3 regions of the Streptomyces sp. NPDC090127 genome follow, and region 3 is predicted to be linked to each of the others. Evidence: riboswitches for the same ligand, from Rfam matches in the RefSeq annotation. Region 3 holds a riboswitch; each other region holds the start of a gene.
The links. Region 3 has a riboswitch for cobalamin ahead of ACIPPS_RS02480 (ribonucleoside-diphosphate reductase subunit alpha). Riboswitches for the same ligand answer to the same signal wherever they lie in the genome.

Region 1 (5,451 bases), on a different contig from region 3:
CAGATCTGCGCCCGGATCGCGGGCAGCTTGGCGGGGTCCATGGACGAGATCTGCGCGTACTCGTCGAGCAGTTGCTCCAGGCGCGCGATGTCGCCGTAGGAGTCGGCGCGGGCCATCGGCGGCACCAGGTGGTCGACGAGGGTCGCGTGCACGCGCCGCTTGGCCTGCGTGCCCTCGCCCGGGTCGTTGACGAGGAACGGGTAGACCAGCGGCAGGTCGCCGAGCGCCGCGTCCGGGCCGCACGCGGCCGACAGGCCCGCGTTCTTGCCCGGCAGCCACTCCAGGTTGCCGTGCTTGCCCAGGTGGACCATCGCGTCCGCGCCGAAGCCGCCGTCCTCGGCGCGCGCCGCGATCCAACGGTAGGCGGCCAAGTAGTGGTGGGACGGCGGGAGATCGGGGTCGTGGTAGATCGCGATCGGGTTCTCGCCGAAGCCGCGCGGCGGCTGGATGAGGATCAGCAGGTTCCCGCGCCGCAGGGCCGCGAGGACGATGTCGCCCTCCGGATTGCGGGAGCGGTCGAGGAACATCTCGCCGGGCGGCGGGCCCCAGTGCCGCTCGACGCCCTCGCGCAGCTCCTGCGGCAGGGTCGCGTACCAGCGCTTGTAGTCGGCCGCCGGGATGCGGACCGGATTGCGGGCGAGCTGCTCCTCGGTCAGCCAGTCCTGGTCGTGGCCGCCGGCCTCGATCAGGGCGTAGATCAGCTCGTCGCCGTCGCCGGAGACCAGGCCGGGGATCTCGTCCTCGGGCCCGAAGTCGTACCCCTCGACGATCAGCCGCCTGAGCAGGGCGACGGCGGAGGCGGGGGTGTCCAGGCCGACCGCGTTGCCGATCCGGGAGTGCTTCGTCGGGTACGCGGAGAGGACGAGCGCGAGCTTCTTCTCGGCGTTCGGGATGTGCCGCAGCCGGGCGTGACGCACGGCGATCCCGGCGACCCGGGCGGCGCGCTCGGTGTCGGCGACGTACGCCGGGAGGCCGTCCTCGTCGATCTCCTTGAAGGAGAACGGGACGGTGATCAGCCGGCCGTCGAACTCGGGGACGGCGACCTGGCTGGCGGCGTCCAGCGGGGAGAGCCCCTCGTCGTTCTCCTCCCAGGCCGCCCGGGAGCCGGTGAGGCAGAGTGCCTGCAGGATAGGTACGTCGAGGGCGGCGAGCGCGCCCGCGTCCCAGGCCTCCTCGTCCCCGCCGGCCTGGGCGTCGGCGGGCGTGGTGCCGCCGGCCGCGAGGACGGTGGTGACGACGGAGTCGGCGCCCTTGAGCGTCTCGATCAGCTCGGGCTCGGGGGCCCGCAGGGAGGCGACGTACAGCGGCAGGGCGCGGGCGCCGGCGTCCTCGATCGCCTCGCAGAGGGAGTCGACGAAGGCGGTGTTCCCGCTCATGTGGTGGGCGCGGTAGTAGAGCACGGCCACCGTCGGACCGGTCTCCGTGCGCGCGGTGCGCTCCAGGGGACCCCAGGTGGGCGCGGCGGCCGGGGCCTCGAAGCCGTGGCCGGTGAGCAGCACGGTGTCGGAGAGGAACCGGGCCAGCTGCTCCAGGTTGGCCGGGCCGCCGTGCGCCAGGTAGGCGTGGGCCTCGGTGGCGACGCCGACGGGGACGGTGGAGGTCTCCATGAGCTGGGCGTCGGGCGCCTGCTCGCCGGAGAGCACGACGAGCGGCTTCCCGGTGGCGCGCAGCGCGTCGAGCCCGTCCTCCCAGGCCCGCAGCCCGCCGAGGAGGCGGACGAGGACGAGGTCGGCGCCGTCGAGCAGCCCCGGCAGGTCGTCCAGGGCGAGGCGGGAGGGGTTGGCGAACCGGTAGTCGACCGGACCCCCGGCCGCGCGGGCGCTGAGCAGGTCGGTGTCGGAGTGCGACAGCAACAGAATTCGCATGCGTGCGCAGGCCTTCCTCGGGGTTGTCCGCGCCCCGGGTGGTCGTGTGGACGGCAGGAGTTCCTGACTCACCCGGCCCCTCGCGGGACCTGGCTCACAGTGGCGGGACCGCGCCGGAATCTCACCGGGCTTCCTCCCCGGGGTCCTGGGACCCCATGCCGATCCGAATAGTAGATCGTGCGTCCTCCGGGCCTGGCGGGGACCGCTGGTGACGTCGGTATGCTCGCCGCCATGCCGCCCACCCCACCCACCTCACCCCTGCCGGGCGAACCGCCCGTACGGGACCGTGGCGACGCCTGCCCCGGGGCGCTTCGGCTGCACTCCGCGGACGACGGCCGCCTGGCTCGACTGCGGCTGCCCGCAGGGTTGTTGACGGTACGTCAGGCACAGGTCCTGGCCTCCGTCGCGGAGGGCCTGGGGGACGGCCGGATCAGCGTCACCTCACGCGGGAACGTGGAGCTGCGCGGCCTCGGCGAGGGGTGCGGGGCGGAGCTGGCGGAGGTGCTCGCGGACGCCGGGCTGCTGCCCTCCGCGACCCATGAGCGGATCCGGAACGTGGTGGCCTCACCGACGGCCGGGCTGGACGGACTCGGCTGCGGTGACGTGCAGTTGTGGGCCCGGGAACTGGACGCGCTGCTCTGTGGGCGGGAGTGGACGGCGGCCCTGTCCGGTCGGTTCCTCTTCGTCCTGGACGACGGGCGCGGGGACGTCGCCGGGCTCGGCGGCGATGTGACGTTGGTCGCAGGAGAGACGTCCGTACGGCTCCGGGTGGGCGACCAGGTCTTCGCGGTCGCCCCGGTGGACGCGCCCCGGGCCGCGCTCGCCGCGGCCGGTGCCTTCCTCGACGCCGCCCACGCCGCGGGAAACGGCGCCTGGCGGGTCCGGGAGCTGCCCGGGGAACACGTACCGGGCCTGGCCGAGGCGCTCGCGGCGGCCGGCGTACCGGCGGAGCCCGTACCGGCACCCACGCCTCCGCGGACCGCGGCACCCCCGCCGGCCCCCGGCCTGCTCGGCGAGCACGCCCTCCACGTCCTGACCCCCCTCGGCCGCCTCACGGCCGCACACCTGCGCGCGCTGGCGGAGAGCGCGGCGGGCGGGGAGAACGCGGACGGCACGGAGAAAGCGGACAGCGCGAAGAGAGTGGACAACCCGGCGAACGCGGCGGCGTCCCACGGGGAGCTGCGGCTCACCCCCTGGCGTGGGGTCGTCGTCACCGGCTTCGCCGACCGGGCGGCCGCACGGGAGCGGCTCGCCGTCCTCGACACGTACGGCCTGATCACCGACCCCCGCTCCCCCTGGGCGGGCGTCGGCGCCTGCACCGGCCGTCCCGGCTGCGCGAAGTCCCTCGCCGACGTCCGCGCCGACGCCACCCCGGGCCACGGCGGCGCCCCGGAGCACGACGCCACCCCGGGCCACACCGACGCCACCCCGGGCCACGCCGACGCCCCCGGCGGTCTCCCCGTCGCCCTCCCCGTCCACTTCTCCGGCTGCGAGCGCCGGTGCGGCCACCCGCAGGCCGAGACCTGGGTCGACGTCGTCGCCACCGGCGAGGGCACCTACCTCGTCGACGGGCGGCCCACCCCCCGTACCGACCTCCCCGACGCCGTCGCGGCGGCCCGCACCCCCTCAGCAACCACGAGATGAGCGAGAGCACCAGGATGTTCGACTACGAGAAGGACGGCGCGGAGATCTACCGCCAGTCCTTTGCCACGATCCGCGCCGAGGCGGATCTCGCCGCCCTGCCCGCCGACGTCGCCACGGTCGCGGTCCGCATGATCCACGCCTGCGGCATGACCGACCTCGTCCGCGACCTCGCCCACTCCCCGCAGGTCGTCTCCCGCGCCCGCGCGGCCCTGCGCGCCGGCGCGCCGATCCTGTGCGACGCGCAGATGGTCGCCAGCGGTGTCACCCGCAAGCGGCTGCCCGCCGACAACGACGTGGTCTGCACGCTCTCCGACCCCGCCGTGCCCGCGCTCGCCGCCGAGCTCGGCACCACCCGCAGCGCCGCCGCCCTCGAACTCTGGCGCGACCGCCTCGAAGGCTCCGTCGTCGCCATCGGCAACGCGCCGACCGCGCTCTTCCACCTCCTGGAGATGATCGCCAAGGGGGCGCCGCGCCCGGCGGCCGTCGTCGGCATACCGGTCGGCTTCATCGGCGCCGCCGAGTCCAAGGACGCCCTGGCCGCCCAGCAGCTCGGCCTCGACTACCTCGTCGTCCGCGGCCGGCGCGGCGGCAGCGCCATGACCGCCGCCGCGATCAACGCCCTCGCCCACGAAGCGGAGATCCAGGCATGAGCGCGCACCCGACCGGCAAGCTGTACGGCGTCGGCCTCGGGCCCGGCGACCCGGAGCTGCTGACGCTCGCGGCCGTGAAGGCCATCGCCGCCGCCGACGTGATCGCGTACCACTCGGCACGCCACGGCCGTTCCATCGCCCGCTCGATCGCGGCCGAGCACCTGCGCGCCGACCACATCGAGGAGCGGCTGATGTACCCGCTCACGGTGGAGACCACGGACCACCCCGGCGGCTACCGGGGCGCGCTCGACGACTTCTACGAGGAGGCGGCCGCCCGCCTCGCCGCCCACCTGGACGCCGGCCGCACCGTCGCCGTGCTCGCCGAGGGCGACCCGCTCTTCTACGGCTCGTACCAGCACATGCACAAGCGGCTCGCGCACCGGTACGACACCACCGTCATCCCCGGTGTCACCTCGGTCAGCGCGGCGGCCGCCCGGCTCGGGGAGCCGCTGTGCGAGGCGGAGGAGGTTCTGACGATCGTCCCGGGCACGCTGCCGGAGGACGAGCTGACGGCCCGGCTGGCGGGCACGGACTCGGCGGTCGTGATGAAGCTGGGCCGTACGTTCCCGACCGTGCGCCGCGCCCTGGAGCGCGCGGGCCGCCTGGAGGACGCGCGGTACGTGGAGCGGGCGTTCATGGCGGGCGAGCGGACGGAGCTCCTGGCGGACGTGGACCCGGAGACGGTCCCGTACTTCTCGGTGGCCGTGCTGCCCTCCCGGGTCGACGCCGTGGCGCCGGAGTCCCGCGAGCGGGGCGAGGTCGTCGTCGTCGGCACCGGCCCGGCGGGGGCGCCCTGGCTGACGCCGGAGTCGCGCGGCGCGCTCGTCAACGCCGACGACCTCGTCGGCTACACCACGTACCTCGACCGGGTGCCGGCCCTCCGCCCCGACCAGCGGCGGCACGGCTCGGACAACAAGGTCGAGTCCGAGCGCGCCGAGTTCGCCCTCGACCTCGCGCGGCGCGGGCGCCGGGTCGCGGTCGTGTCGGGTGGCGACCCGGGCGTCTTCGCGATGGCGACGGCGGTCCTGGAGGTGGCGTCGGAGGAGCGGTACGCGGACGTGCCCGTACGGGTCCTGCCGGGCGTGACGGCCGCGAACGCGGCGGCGGCCGCGGCGGGCGCCCCCCTCGGCCACGACTACGCCACGATCTCCCTCTCCGACCGCCTGAAGCCCTGGGAGGTCATCGCGGCCCGGCTGCGCGCGGCGACGGAGGCGGACCTGGTCCTGGCCCTCTACAACCCGGGCTCGAAGTCCCGCACGCACCAGGTGGCGGCCGCCCGCGACCTGCTGCTC
Region 2 (5,451 bases), on a different contig from region 3:
TCGACGGTCTGCTCGACCTCGGCGTCGGTCAGCTCGTTGGGTACGAAGGGGCTGATCGGTGCCTGGATCGCGCTGGGGGCGACGAGCCCGGGGTGGTAGGCGTACCGGCCGAAGTGCAGGATCTGCATCGCGATCCGCCCGCCCTCGGCGTGCACGGCGTCGGTGATGTGCCGGTGCTCGGCGACCTCCTCCTCGGTGGTCAGCTTGGCACCGCCCTCCCAGGGGCGGCCGGCCTCGTTGGGCGCGATGCCGCCGGTCACGATGAGGCCGACGCCACCGCGGGCGCGCTCGGCGTAGAAGGCGGCCATGCGCGCGAACCCGTTCTCGGTCTCTTCGAGACCGACGTGCATGGAACCCATGAGCACCCGGTTGGGAAGAGTGGTGAACCCGAGGTCGAGCGGGCTCAGCAGGTGCGGGTACGGGGTCGAGGTCATGGGGGGGCGCCTCCTCGCGCAGGATCGTCATGACTGTTGTAGACGACCCCGGGACCGTTGTGCAACAAGTTGCATAACGGTCCCGGGGTGATCTGCGCGACGTTGCGAACCGACGACGGACCTGCCTGGGAGCGGACCGACCAGCCGGGCTACGGACCTCCCCAGCCCTCCTAGGGGGTAACGGCGGTCCACGCCGCCAGGTCCTCCGCCGTGCGCGGTCCGCGTGCGTCCGGGCCGAGGAGGCCGTGGGCGCGCAGCAGGCGGGTCACCGCCGTGCCCCAGGGGCGGCGCAGGCGCGCCGCGTCGAGCAGGGAGTCGTCGCCGAGCAGCTCCTCGACCGGCCCCGTGCGCAACCCGTCGGGGGTGAGGACGGCGGCCTCGTCCGCCCAGCGCAACGCCAGGTCGACGTCGTGGGTCGCCATGACGATCGTCGTGCCGGCCTCCCGCAGCCGGCCGAGCACCTCCAGGAGCCGCTCCTGCCCGTGCGGATCGAGCCCCGCCGTCGGCTCGTCCATGATCAGGACCCGGGGGCGCATCGCCACGGCGCCCGCGAGCGCGGCCCGCTTGCGCTGCCCGTACGACAGCAGATGCGTCGGCCGGTCCTCCAGGGCGACGATGTCCAGCGCCTCGAGCGCCTCGCGCACCCGGAGCCGTACCTCCTCCTCCGGCAGCCCCAGGTTCATCGGCCCGAACGACACGTCCTGTCCGACCGAGGCGGCGAAGAGCTGGTCGTCCGGGTCCTGGACGACCAGCTGCACGGTCGTCCGCAGCCGCGTCAGCCCCTTCCGGCCGTACGACACCTCCGCGCCGTCGAGCCGGAGCGCGCCGCTGCCGCAGCGCAGGCCCCCGCTCAGCAGCCGCAGCAGCGTCGTCTTGCCGCCGCCGTTGCGGCCGAGCAGGGCCAGTGCACGGCCCTCCGGCACGGCGAGGTCGATGCCGTCGAGGACCACCGGCCCGTCCTCGTAGGCGAAGGTGGCCTTCACCAGTTCCACGACAGGGGGTGCGGGACTCACGGCAGCGACCTTTCCAGTACGAGAGTGAGGGCGACGAGCCCGGCCAGCAGACCGGCCGTCGAGGCGAGGAACCGGCCCGACACCGAGGCCTCGGGCACCAGGACCCGCAGCGTCCCGTCGTAACCCCGCCCGGCGAGCCCGGTCTGCAGGCGCTGTGCCCGGTCGAAGGCGCGGACGAACGCCGTCGCACCGAGCCCGGCGAGCGACCGCCAGGTCGCCGCCCGCGTGGTCAGCCCCAGCCGGGCCGCCTGCGCCTGTCGGATTTTGGATATCGCATCCAGAAGCAGAAAGCTGATCCGGTACATCACCAGCGCCACGTCCACCACGGGCGCCGGCACCCCCGCCCGCACCAGCCGTGGCAGCACGTCCGAGACAGGCGTGGTGAAGGCGAACAGCAGCACCCCCAGCGACGCCGAAGAGGTGCGCAGCAGCAGCTCACCCGCGTGCAGCGGACCGTCCTCGGCGAGCACGACCAGACCCCGCGCCCCGCCCACCTCGAAGAGAAGCGGGATCGCCCCGGTCACACAGAAGCCCAACGGGATGCGGAACGCGCGCCACAGCTGACGCCCCGGCACCCCCGCCGGACCGAGGAGAACGCTCAAGGTGGCCGCCGCGACCAGGACGGCACCGGGCCACGGCGGCAGACAGACCGCGCACAGCGTCAGGCCGAAGCCGAGGACGGCCTTCTCACACGGATGACGGCGGCGCCAGCGACTGCTGTGCGCCGCCGCGTCGATCGGCAGCACCGGCGCTCACGCGTCGCTGGACGCCGACCGCAGCGCCTTCGCCTCGGCCCGGGCCTCGCCCTGCCTGCGGCCCCTGTGCACGCCGAAGTAGTACGCCAGCACCCCGGAGCCGAGCGCCGCCTGAAGGGCGAAGAGCGCCGACTCGATCTCGCCGGAGGCGGGCTCGTAGAGCGGGCTGAACCACGGCTCGTAGTCGGGGGCGATCTCCGTGATCGCTGCCTCCGCCTCGGCGTCGGCCCCGGTGAACGGCTCCTCCTTGTGGTCACCGAGCCCCAGCACCAGCGGAAGCACCGCCAGCGCCGCGACGACGAGCAGAAGCAGGGTGTTGATCTTGGCGTTCCGGCTCATCGGGCGCTCACCTCCACGGCGTCGGCCTTCGTGCGGGACGGGAGCAGGACCCCGAGCCGGGTCAGGTCCCCCTTGCTGGACTGCGTGAGCAGCCGCATCACGAGCACCGTCAGCAGCCCCTCGCTGACGGCGAGCGGCAGCTGCGTCACCGCGAAGATGGAACCGAACTTCGCCAGCGCCCCGGGCACACCGCTGCCCGGGTCGGGGAAGGCCAGCGCGAGCTGGACGCTGGTCACGCAGTACGTCGACAGATCCGCGACGAACGCGCCGAAGAACACGCTCACCATCAGCGGCACATCGAACCGGCGCAGCAGCCAGTACGTGCCGAATCCGGCCCACGGCCCGACGATCGCCATCGAGAAGACGTTGGCGCCGAGCGTGGTGAGCCCGCCGTGGGCGAGCAGCAACGCCTGGAACAGCAGGGTGATCGTGCCCAGGACCGCCATCACCGGCGGGCGGAACAGGATCGCGCCCAGGCCGGTGCCGGTCGGATGCGAGCAACTGCCCGTCACCGACGGGATCTTGAGCGCGGACAGAACGAACGTGAACGCGCCGGACGCACCGAGCAGAAGCGTGGACTCGGGGTTGGCCTTGACCTCGCGGGTCAGCGCGCGGACGCCGTGGACGACGAAGGGAGCGGACGCGACGCCCCAGGCGGCCGCGTGCACAGGGGGCAGATACCCCTCGGCTATATGCATGGTTGGGAGACCCTCTCCAGCACCTCGTGGATGGACAACGCACCTTGGCCGGTCTCCTGGCTGACGGGTCATGCCGCCGCGGCTCCGCCTTCCCACACCACCGCGGCGGTTCCGCGGTGGTCCAGTGGCTTCCCCGGAGGGATGGAGCCGGACTTCCCGATCACAGTGGCGAGGGCCGCACCGGTACCGCACCGGTTTCCCGTACACCAAGGCGCTGTGACATTAGTGGGTTGACCAGGTGCATCACAACACGGGTGCGCTTCGGGACGGTGTGTGACGGGTCTCCCGCGCGCCCCCCGCTCACGCCGCGGGACCACTCGCGCCCCGTCCGGCGCTCTTCTGCGTGCGCCCGTGCCCGCTCACTCCTTCCGGTACGTGTACGCCTCCGCCGCCGCGGCCGACACCGCGTCGAGGTCACCGCCCGCGCTCGCCGTCACGAGCGCGGCGACGGCGCCCTCCACGAAGGGGGCGTCCACGAGCCGAGCCCCCTCCGGCAGCTCGTCGCCCTCGGCGAGGAGCGCCTTGACGGTGAGGACGGCGCTTCCCAGGTCGACGAGGAGGGCCACCCCGGCGCCCCCGTCGACCGCCCGCGCCGCCTCGACGATCCGCTCGGAGCTGGTGCCGAGAGCCCCGTCGGGCAGGCCGCCGGCGGCGGCCACCGGCGCGGTCGAGCCGCCACCCGCGAGCCCCCGGGCGAGCGCGGCGACCGAGTCGGCCACGGCGGCGCTGTGCGAGACCAGCACGATCCCCACCCGACCGGTCATGCGGCGGCCACCTCGGCGAGCGCGGCGATCAGCAACGCCGACGAGGTCGCCCCGGGGTCCTGGTGACCGACGGAGCGCTCGCCGAGATAGCTGGCCCTGCCCTTGCGCGCCTGGAGCGGTACGGTCGCGAGGGCGCCGCGCTCGGCCGCGTCCCGGGCCGCGGCGAAGGAGTCGCCGAGCGCCTCGGCCGCCGGCACGAGCGCGTCCAGCATCGTCGCGTCACCCACCTGGGCCCCGCCGAGCTGCCCGACGGCGGTGACCCCGGCGGTCAGCGCCGCCGCCAACTCCTCCCGCGTCACCGACTCCGCCTCGCCGAGCGCCTTGCCGGTGCGGCGCAGCAGCGTCCCGTACAGCGGACCGGAGGCGCCGCCGACGGTGGAGATCAACTGCCGTCCGGCGGCGGCGAGTACGGCTCCCGGCGTGCCGGGCGGCTCCTTGTCGAGCACCTCCGTCACGGCCGCGAAACCGCGCTTCAGGTTGGCGCCGTGGTCGGCGTCGCCGATCGCCGAGTCGAGCTCGGTGAGGTGTTCGGCCTCACGGTCGACGGCGGCCGCCGCCGCGTCGAGCCAGCGGCGGAAGAACGCGGCGTCGAGATCGTTCACTTCGGTCATCCCTCTCTCACCGGCCCCAGCGCAGCGCGGCCGTCTGCACGGGCGCGTCCCAGAACCGCAGCAGTTCCTCGTCGGCCTCACAGAGCGTCACCGAGCAGCCCGCCATGTCGAGCGAGGTGACGTAGTTGCCCACCAGTGTGCGGGCGACGGGCACCCGGCGCTCGGCCAGCACCCGCTGCACCTCGGCGTTGAATCCGTACAGTTCGAGGAGCGGGGTGGCCCCCATCCCGTTCACCAGGGCGAGGACCGGGCCGGACGGCCGCAGGTCCTCCAGTACGGCGTCGACGGCGAAGTCCGCGATCTCGCGCGACGTCATCATCGGCCGCCGTTCCCGTCCCGGCTCGCCATGGATCCCGACGCCCAACTCAAGCTCGCCGTCCGGCAGTTCGAACGTGGGGCTGCCCTTGGCGGGGGTGGTGCAGGCGCTCAGCGCCACGCCGAAGCTCCGCGACCGCTCGTTCACCCGCCGTGCGATCGCCTCCACCCGCTCCAGCGGCGCACCCTCCTCGGCCGCGGCGCCCGCGATCTTCTCCACGAAGAGCGTCGCCCCGGTTCCGCGCCGCCCGGCCGTGTACAGACTGTCCGTCACCGCCACGTCGTCGTTCACCAGCACCGTGGCGACCTGGATGCCCTCGTCCTCGGCGAGCTCGGCGGCCATCTCGAAGTTGAGCACGTCGCCGGTGTAGTTCTTGACGACGAACAGCACCCCGGCGCCACTGTCGACCGCGGCGGCGGCCCGCACCATCTGGTCGGGCACCGGCGAGGTGAAGACCTCCCCGGGGCACGCGGCCGCGAGCATCCCGGGCCCCACGAACCCCCCGTGCAACGGCTCGTGCC
Region 3 (5,451 bases):
GGCAAGGGCACGTTCGTCGCCAAGCCCAAGGTCTCGCAGGCGCTCCAGCTCACCTCCTACACCGAGGACATGCGCGCCCAGGGCCTGGAGCCCACCTCGCAGTTGCTCGACATCGGCTACGTGACGGCCGACGACACCCTCGCCGGGCTGCTCGACATCTCCCCCGGCGGGCGCGTGCTGCGGATCGAGCGGCTGCGGCTCGCGAGCGGTGAGCCGATGGCGATCGAGACCACGCACCTGTCGGCCAAGCGCTTCCCGGCGCTGCGCCGTTCGCTGGTGAAGTACACCTCCCTCTACACCGCGCTCGCGGAGGTGTACGACGTGCACCTCGCCGAGGCCGAGGAGACCATCGAGACCTCGCTGGCCACCCCGCGCGAAGCCGGGCTGCTCGGTACGGACGTGGGCCTGCCGATGCTGATGCTCTCCCGTCACTCGTTGGACGCCCAGGGCGAGCCCGTCGAGTGGGTGCGTTCGGTGTACCGCGGCGACCGATACAAGTTCGTTGCACGGCTCAAGCGCCCCAACGGCTGACAAAAGACCGCACACCCCCTGTCCGTTATCCGGACAGGGGTTCCATACGGCGAACCCGTCCCCTAGATTTCCTGCGCATTACAACAGGTGATCAGCGAGGGGACGGCCCGCCGTATGTCGCAGGAGACGCAGGGAAGACAACCAACCGTCACACCCCTACGGGTCGTCGTGGCGATCTGTCTGGGCGCCCCGTTCGTGGCGATGCTCTGGGTGAGCTCGTACGCGAAGGTCGAGCCGACCTTCATCGGTATCCCGTTCTTCTACTGGTACCAGATGGCGTGGGTGGTCATCTCGACCGCGCTGACGATGATCGCGTACAAGCTCTGGCAGCGTGACCAGCGCGCCCGGAAGGCAGGTGCGTCGCGATGAACGACGGCGTGAACGGCGTCGCACTCGCCGTCTTCATATTCTTCTTCCTGGCCGTCACGGTCATGGGCTTCCTCGCCTCGCGCTGGCGCAGGGCGGAGAACGAGCAGAGCCTCGACGAGTGGGGCCTCGGCGGCCGTTCGTTCGGCACCTGGGTCACCTGGTTCCTGCTCGGCGGCGACCTCTACACCGCGTACACCTTCGTCGCCGTCCCCGCGGCGATCTACGCGGCGGGCGCGGCCGGCTTCTTCGCCGTGCCGTACACGATCCTGGTCTACCCGCTGATCTTCACCTTCCTGCCCCGCCTCTGGTCGGTGTCGCACAAGCACGGGTACGTCACCACCTCGGACTTCGTCCGCGGCCGCTTCGGCTCCAAGAGCCTGTCGCTCGCGGTCGCCGTCACCGGCATCCTCGCCACCATGCCGTACATCGCGCTCCAGCTGGTCGGCATCCAGGCCGTCCTGGACGTGATGGGCGTCGGCGGCGGCGAGAACACGCACTGGTTCATCAAGGACCTGCCGCTGCTCATCGCCTTCGGTGTCCTCGCGGCGTACACCTACTCCTCGGGTCTGCGCGCCCCGGCGCTCATCGCCTTCGTCAAGGACACCCTGATCTACATCGTCATCGCGGTGGCGATCATCTACATCCCGATCAAGCTGGGCGGCTTCGACGAGATCTTCGCGAAGGCCGGCGAGGCGTACGCGACGGTCAACCCGGCGACCGACAAGCCGCGCGGCGCGCTGGTGCCGGACGAGATGGGCCAGTGGGGCTACGCGACGCTCGCGCTCGGCTCGGCGCTCGCGCTCTTCATGTACCCGCACTCGATCACGGCGACGCTCTCCTCGCGCAGCCGTGACGTGATCCGCCGCAACACCACGATCCTGCCGCTGTACTCGCTGATGCTGGGGCTGCTCGCGCTGCTCGGGTTCATGGCGATCGCCGCCGGGGTCAAGGTCTCCAACGGCCAGCTGGCGATCCCGCAGCTGTTCGAGAACATGTTCCCGGACTGGTTCGCGGGCGTGGCGTTCGCCGCCATCGGCATCGGCGCGCTGGTGCCGGCCGCGATCATGTCGATCGCCGCCGCCAACCTCTTCACCCGCAACATCTACAAGGACTTCCTGAAGCCGGACGCCACTCCGGAGCAGGAGACCAAGGTGTCCAAGCTGGTGTCGCTGCTGGTGAAGGTGGGCGCGCTGGCCTTCGTCCTCACCATGGACAAGACCGTCGCGATCAACTTCCAGCTGCTCGGCGGCATCTGGATCCTGCAGACCCTCCCGGCCCTGGTCGGCGGTCTGTTCACCCGCTGGTTCCACCGCTGGGCACTCCTCGCCGGCTGGGCCGTGGGCATGGTCTACGGCACGGCGGCGGCCTACGGCGTGGCGAGCCCGACCCAGAAGCACTTCGGCGGTTCGTCCGCCGAGATCCCGGGCATCGGCGAGATCGGCTACATCGGCCTCACCGCCTTCGTGATCAACATGGTCGTCACCGTCGTCCTCACCTTCGTCCTGAAGGCCCTGAAGGCGCCCGAGGGCGTGGACGAGACCTCGCCGTCGGACTACACGGCGGACGCGGGCGACCCGGGTGTCGACAAGGAGATGCCGAAGGTCACCGCCGACACGCACTGACGCCGTCGACGCACCCGACGCGGTACCCGCACCACGCGAGGGCCCGGGGTTTCCACCAGGAAACCCCGGGCCCTTCGCCGTCCCCCTCGGGCAGACTGCCTGCCATGGACATCACGATCAGGGCGGTACGGCCCGACGAGTACGAGACGCTCGGCGCGCTGACGGCCGGGACCTACCTGGACGACGGGCTGCTCTTCCTCGGCGCGGACGACCCGTACCTGCCCGTCCTCGCCGACGTGGCCGGGCGGGCCGCGGAGGCCGAGGTGCTCGTCGCCGACGACGGGACGGGCCGGATCCTCGGCGGTGTGACCTTCGTGCCGGGCGGCACCCGGTGGGCGGACGTGGCGCAGGCCCACGAGGCCGAGTTCCGGATGCTGGTGGTCGCCCCGGAGGCGCGCGGCCGGGGCACCGGCGAGGCGCTCGTCCGGTTCTGCGTGGAGCGGGCACGGGCGATCCCCGGCTGCGCCCGGGTGGTGCTGTCGACCGACCCGGGGATGGTCGCCGCGCACCGGATATACGAGCGGATGGGGTTCGTACGGACCCCGGAGCGGGACTGGTCGCCGATTCCGGACCTCCATCCGCTGCTCACCTACGCGCTGGAGCTCTGATCCCGGAGTATTCCCGGATTCCCGGACGAATTCGCGGGCGACACAACATGTGGGGGGTGCCACGAGCGGCGCCCCCCACATGTATGCTCGTGCTCGCTGTCGCCGCAGGGGAATCCGGTGCGAATCCGGAACTGTCCCGCAACGGTGTGCTTTTGATGGCTTCGTCCGCCTGGTGAGTCCGAAGACCTGCCGACAGCGCGCCCGGTCCTTCCGTTCCGGGTGCCACAGACGTCCGGGCCTCGCGGAGTGGGCCGTGGCGCGGCCTTGCCCTGCGTACGGGGAGGGCCGCCGCCCGCCTCCACCCGCCGGCCCCGAGCCGAGCGAGGGAGAGCCCCACGTGACCATCGCGCCCGCCGATCCGGCCGCAGCGATCGAGAGCGACGGTAACGAGAGCGACGGACCCGGGACCGTGCTTCTGCGGACCCTGACCCACCTCACCGCCGACCTCCCCGACACCGACCCCGGCAGGGTCGCCGCCGCCGCGCTGCGCGGCCGCAACGCCGGTTCGGACGAGGCGGAGTTGCGCGAGCTGGCCACCGAGGCGGCCGCGGCCCTCATCGCCGAGGACCCCGCCTACTCCCGGCTCGCCGCCCGGCTGCTCACGATCACGGTCGCGGACGAGGCGGCCTCCCAGGGTTCGGTCCGCTTCTCCGCATCGGTCGCCGTCGGGCACCGCGAGGGCCTGATCGCCGACCGCACCGCCGACTTCGTGACGCTGCACGCCGAGCGCCTCGACGCGCTCGTCGACGGCGCCGCGGACGACCGCTTCGGCTACTTCGGTCTGCGCACCCTCTACTCGCGCTACCTCCTGCGCCACCCGATCACCCGCAAGGTGATCGAGACCCCGCAGCACTTCATGCTCCGCGTCGCCGCGGGTCTCGCCGAGGACGACAGCGTCCGCGCCCTCGACGAGGTCGCCGCGCTGTACAGGCTGATGAGCCGGCTCGACTACCTGCCCTCCTCCCCCACGCTCTTCAACTCCGGCACCCGCCACCCGCAGATGTCCTCCTGCTACCTGCTGGACTCCCCGCAGGACGAGCTGGACTCCATCTACGACCGGTACCACCAGGTCGCGCGGCTCTCGAAGCACGCGGGCGGCATCGGCCTCTCGTACTCCCGCATCCGCGCCCGCGGTTCGCTGATCCGCGGCACCAACGGCCACTCCAACGGCATCGTGCCGTTCCTGAAGACGCTGGACGCCTCGGTGGCGGCCGTGAACCAGGGCGGGCGGCGCAAGGGCGCGGCCGCGGTCTACCTGGAGACCTGGCACGCGGACATCGAGGAGTTCCTCGAACTGCGCGACAACACCGGTGAGGACGCCCGGCGTACGCACAACCTGAACCTCGCGCACTGGATCCCGGACGAGTTCATGCGCCGGGTCAACGCCGACGCCGAGTGGTCGCTGTTCTCCCCTGCGGACGTGCCCGAGCTGGTCGACCTGTGGGGCGACGAGTTCGACGCCGCGTACCGCGCCGCCGAGGCGAAGGGCCTGGCCCGCAAGACCATGCCGGCCCGTGACCTGTACGGCCGGATGATGCGGACCCTGGCCCAGACCGGCAACGGCTGGATGACCTTCAAGGACGCCTCGAACCGTACGGCCAACCAGACCGCCGAGCCGGGCCACACGGTCCACTCCTCCAACCTCTGCACGGAGATCCTGGAGGTCACGGACGACGGCGAGACCGCGGTCTGCAACCTGGGTTCGGTCAACCTGGGCGCCTTCGTCACCGGCGGGGACATCGACTGGGACCGGCTGGACGAGACGGTCCGCACGGCCGTCACCTTCCTCGACCGGGTCGTCGACATCAACTTCTACCCGACCGAGCAGGCGGGCCGCTCCAACGCCCGCTGGCGCCCGGTGGGCCTGGGCGCGATGGGCCTCCAGGACGTCTTCTTCCAGCTGAAGCTGCCGTTCGACTCCCCCGAGGCGCGCGCGCTGTCCACCCGGATCGCCGAGCGCATCATGCTCGCCGCGTACGAGGCGTCCACCGACCTCGCCGAGCGCAACGGCCCGGTGCCGGCCTGGGAGAAGACCCGCGCGGCGCGCGGTGTCCTGCACCCCGACCACTACGACGTCGAGCTCAACTGGCCCGAGCGCTGGGCCGCGCTGCGCGAGCGGATCGCCGCCGTCGGCATGCGCAACAGCCTGCTGCTCGCCATCGCGCCGACGGCGACGATCGCCTCGATCGCCGGCGTGTACGAGTGCATCGAGCCGCAGGTCTCCAACCTGTTCAAGCGCGAGACGCTGTCGGGCGAGTTCCTCCAGGTCAACTCGTACCTGGTGCAGGAGCTGAAGCGGCTCGGCGTCTGGGACGCGCAGA

Region 1: another riboswitch for cobalamin. It lies ahead of cobN (cobaltochelatase subunit CobN); the one in region 3 lies ahead of ACIPPS_RS02480 (ribonucleoside-diphosphate reductase subunit alpha).
Region 2: another riboswitch for cobalamin. It lies ahead of ACIPPS_RS13240 (energy-coupling factor ABC transporter permease); the one in region 3 lies ahead of ACIPPS_RS02480 (ribonucleoside-diphosphate reductase subunit alpha).

Annotation. Positions count from the first base shown of each region.
Region 1 is NZ_JBIVDE010000005.1:403,696-409,146, reverse strand. It holds gene cobN (cobaltochelatase subunit CobN) at 1-1,865, opposite strand, end outside; cobalamin riboswitch at 1,902-2,041, opposite strand; gene ACIPPS_RS20735 (cobalamin biosynthesis protein CobG) at 2,085-3,509, shown strand; gene ACIPPS_RS20730 (precorrin-8X methylmutase) at 3,506-4,159, shown strand; gene ACIPPS_RS20725 (precorrin-2 C(20)-methyltransferase) at 4,156-5,451, shown strand, end outside.
Region 2 is NZ_JBIVDE010000003.1:482,669-488,119, reverse strand. It holds gene ACIPPS_RS13260 (FAD-dependent oxidoreductase) at 1-434, opposite strand, end outside; gene ACIPPS_RS13255 (ATP-binding cassette domain-containing protein) at 605-1,447, opposite strand; gene cbiQ (cobalt ECF transporter T component CbiQ) at 1,444-2,193, opposite strand; gene ACIPPS_RS13245 (energy-coupling factor ABC transporter substrate-binding protein) at 2,200-2,541, opposite strand; gene ACIPPS_RS13240 (energy-coupling factor ABC transporter permease) at 2,538-3,239, opposite strand; cobalamin riboswitch at 3,268-3,493, opposite strand; gene ACIPPS_RS13235 (PTS-dependent dihydroxyacetone kinase phosphotransferase subunit DhaM) at 3,599-4,003, opposite strand; gene dhaL (dihydroxyacetone kinase subunit DhaL) at 4,000-4,614, opposite strand; gene dhaK (dihydroxyacetone kinase subunit DhaK) at 4,622-5,451, opposite strand, start outside.
Region 3 is NZ_JBIVDE010000001.1:562,985-568,435, forward strand. It holds gene ACIPPS_RS02460 (GntR family transcriptional regulator) at 1-531, shown strand, start outside; gene ACIPPS_RS02465 (DUF3311 domain-containing protein) at 646-900, shown strand; gene mctP (monocarboxylate uptake permease MctP) at 897-2,522, shown strand; gene ACIPPS_RS02475 (GNAT family N-acetyltransferase) at 2,627-3,130, shown strand; cobalamin riboswitch at 3,201-3,339, shown strand; gene ACIPPS_RS02480 (ribonucleoside-diphosphate reductase subunit alpha) at 3,468-5,451, shown strand, end outside.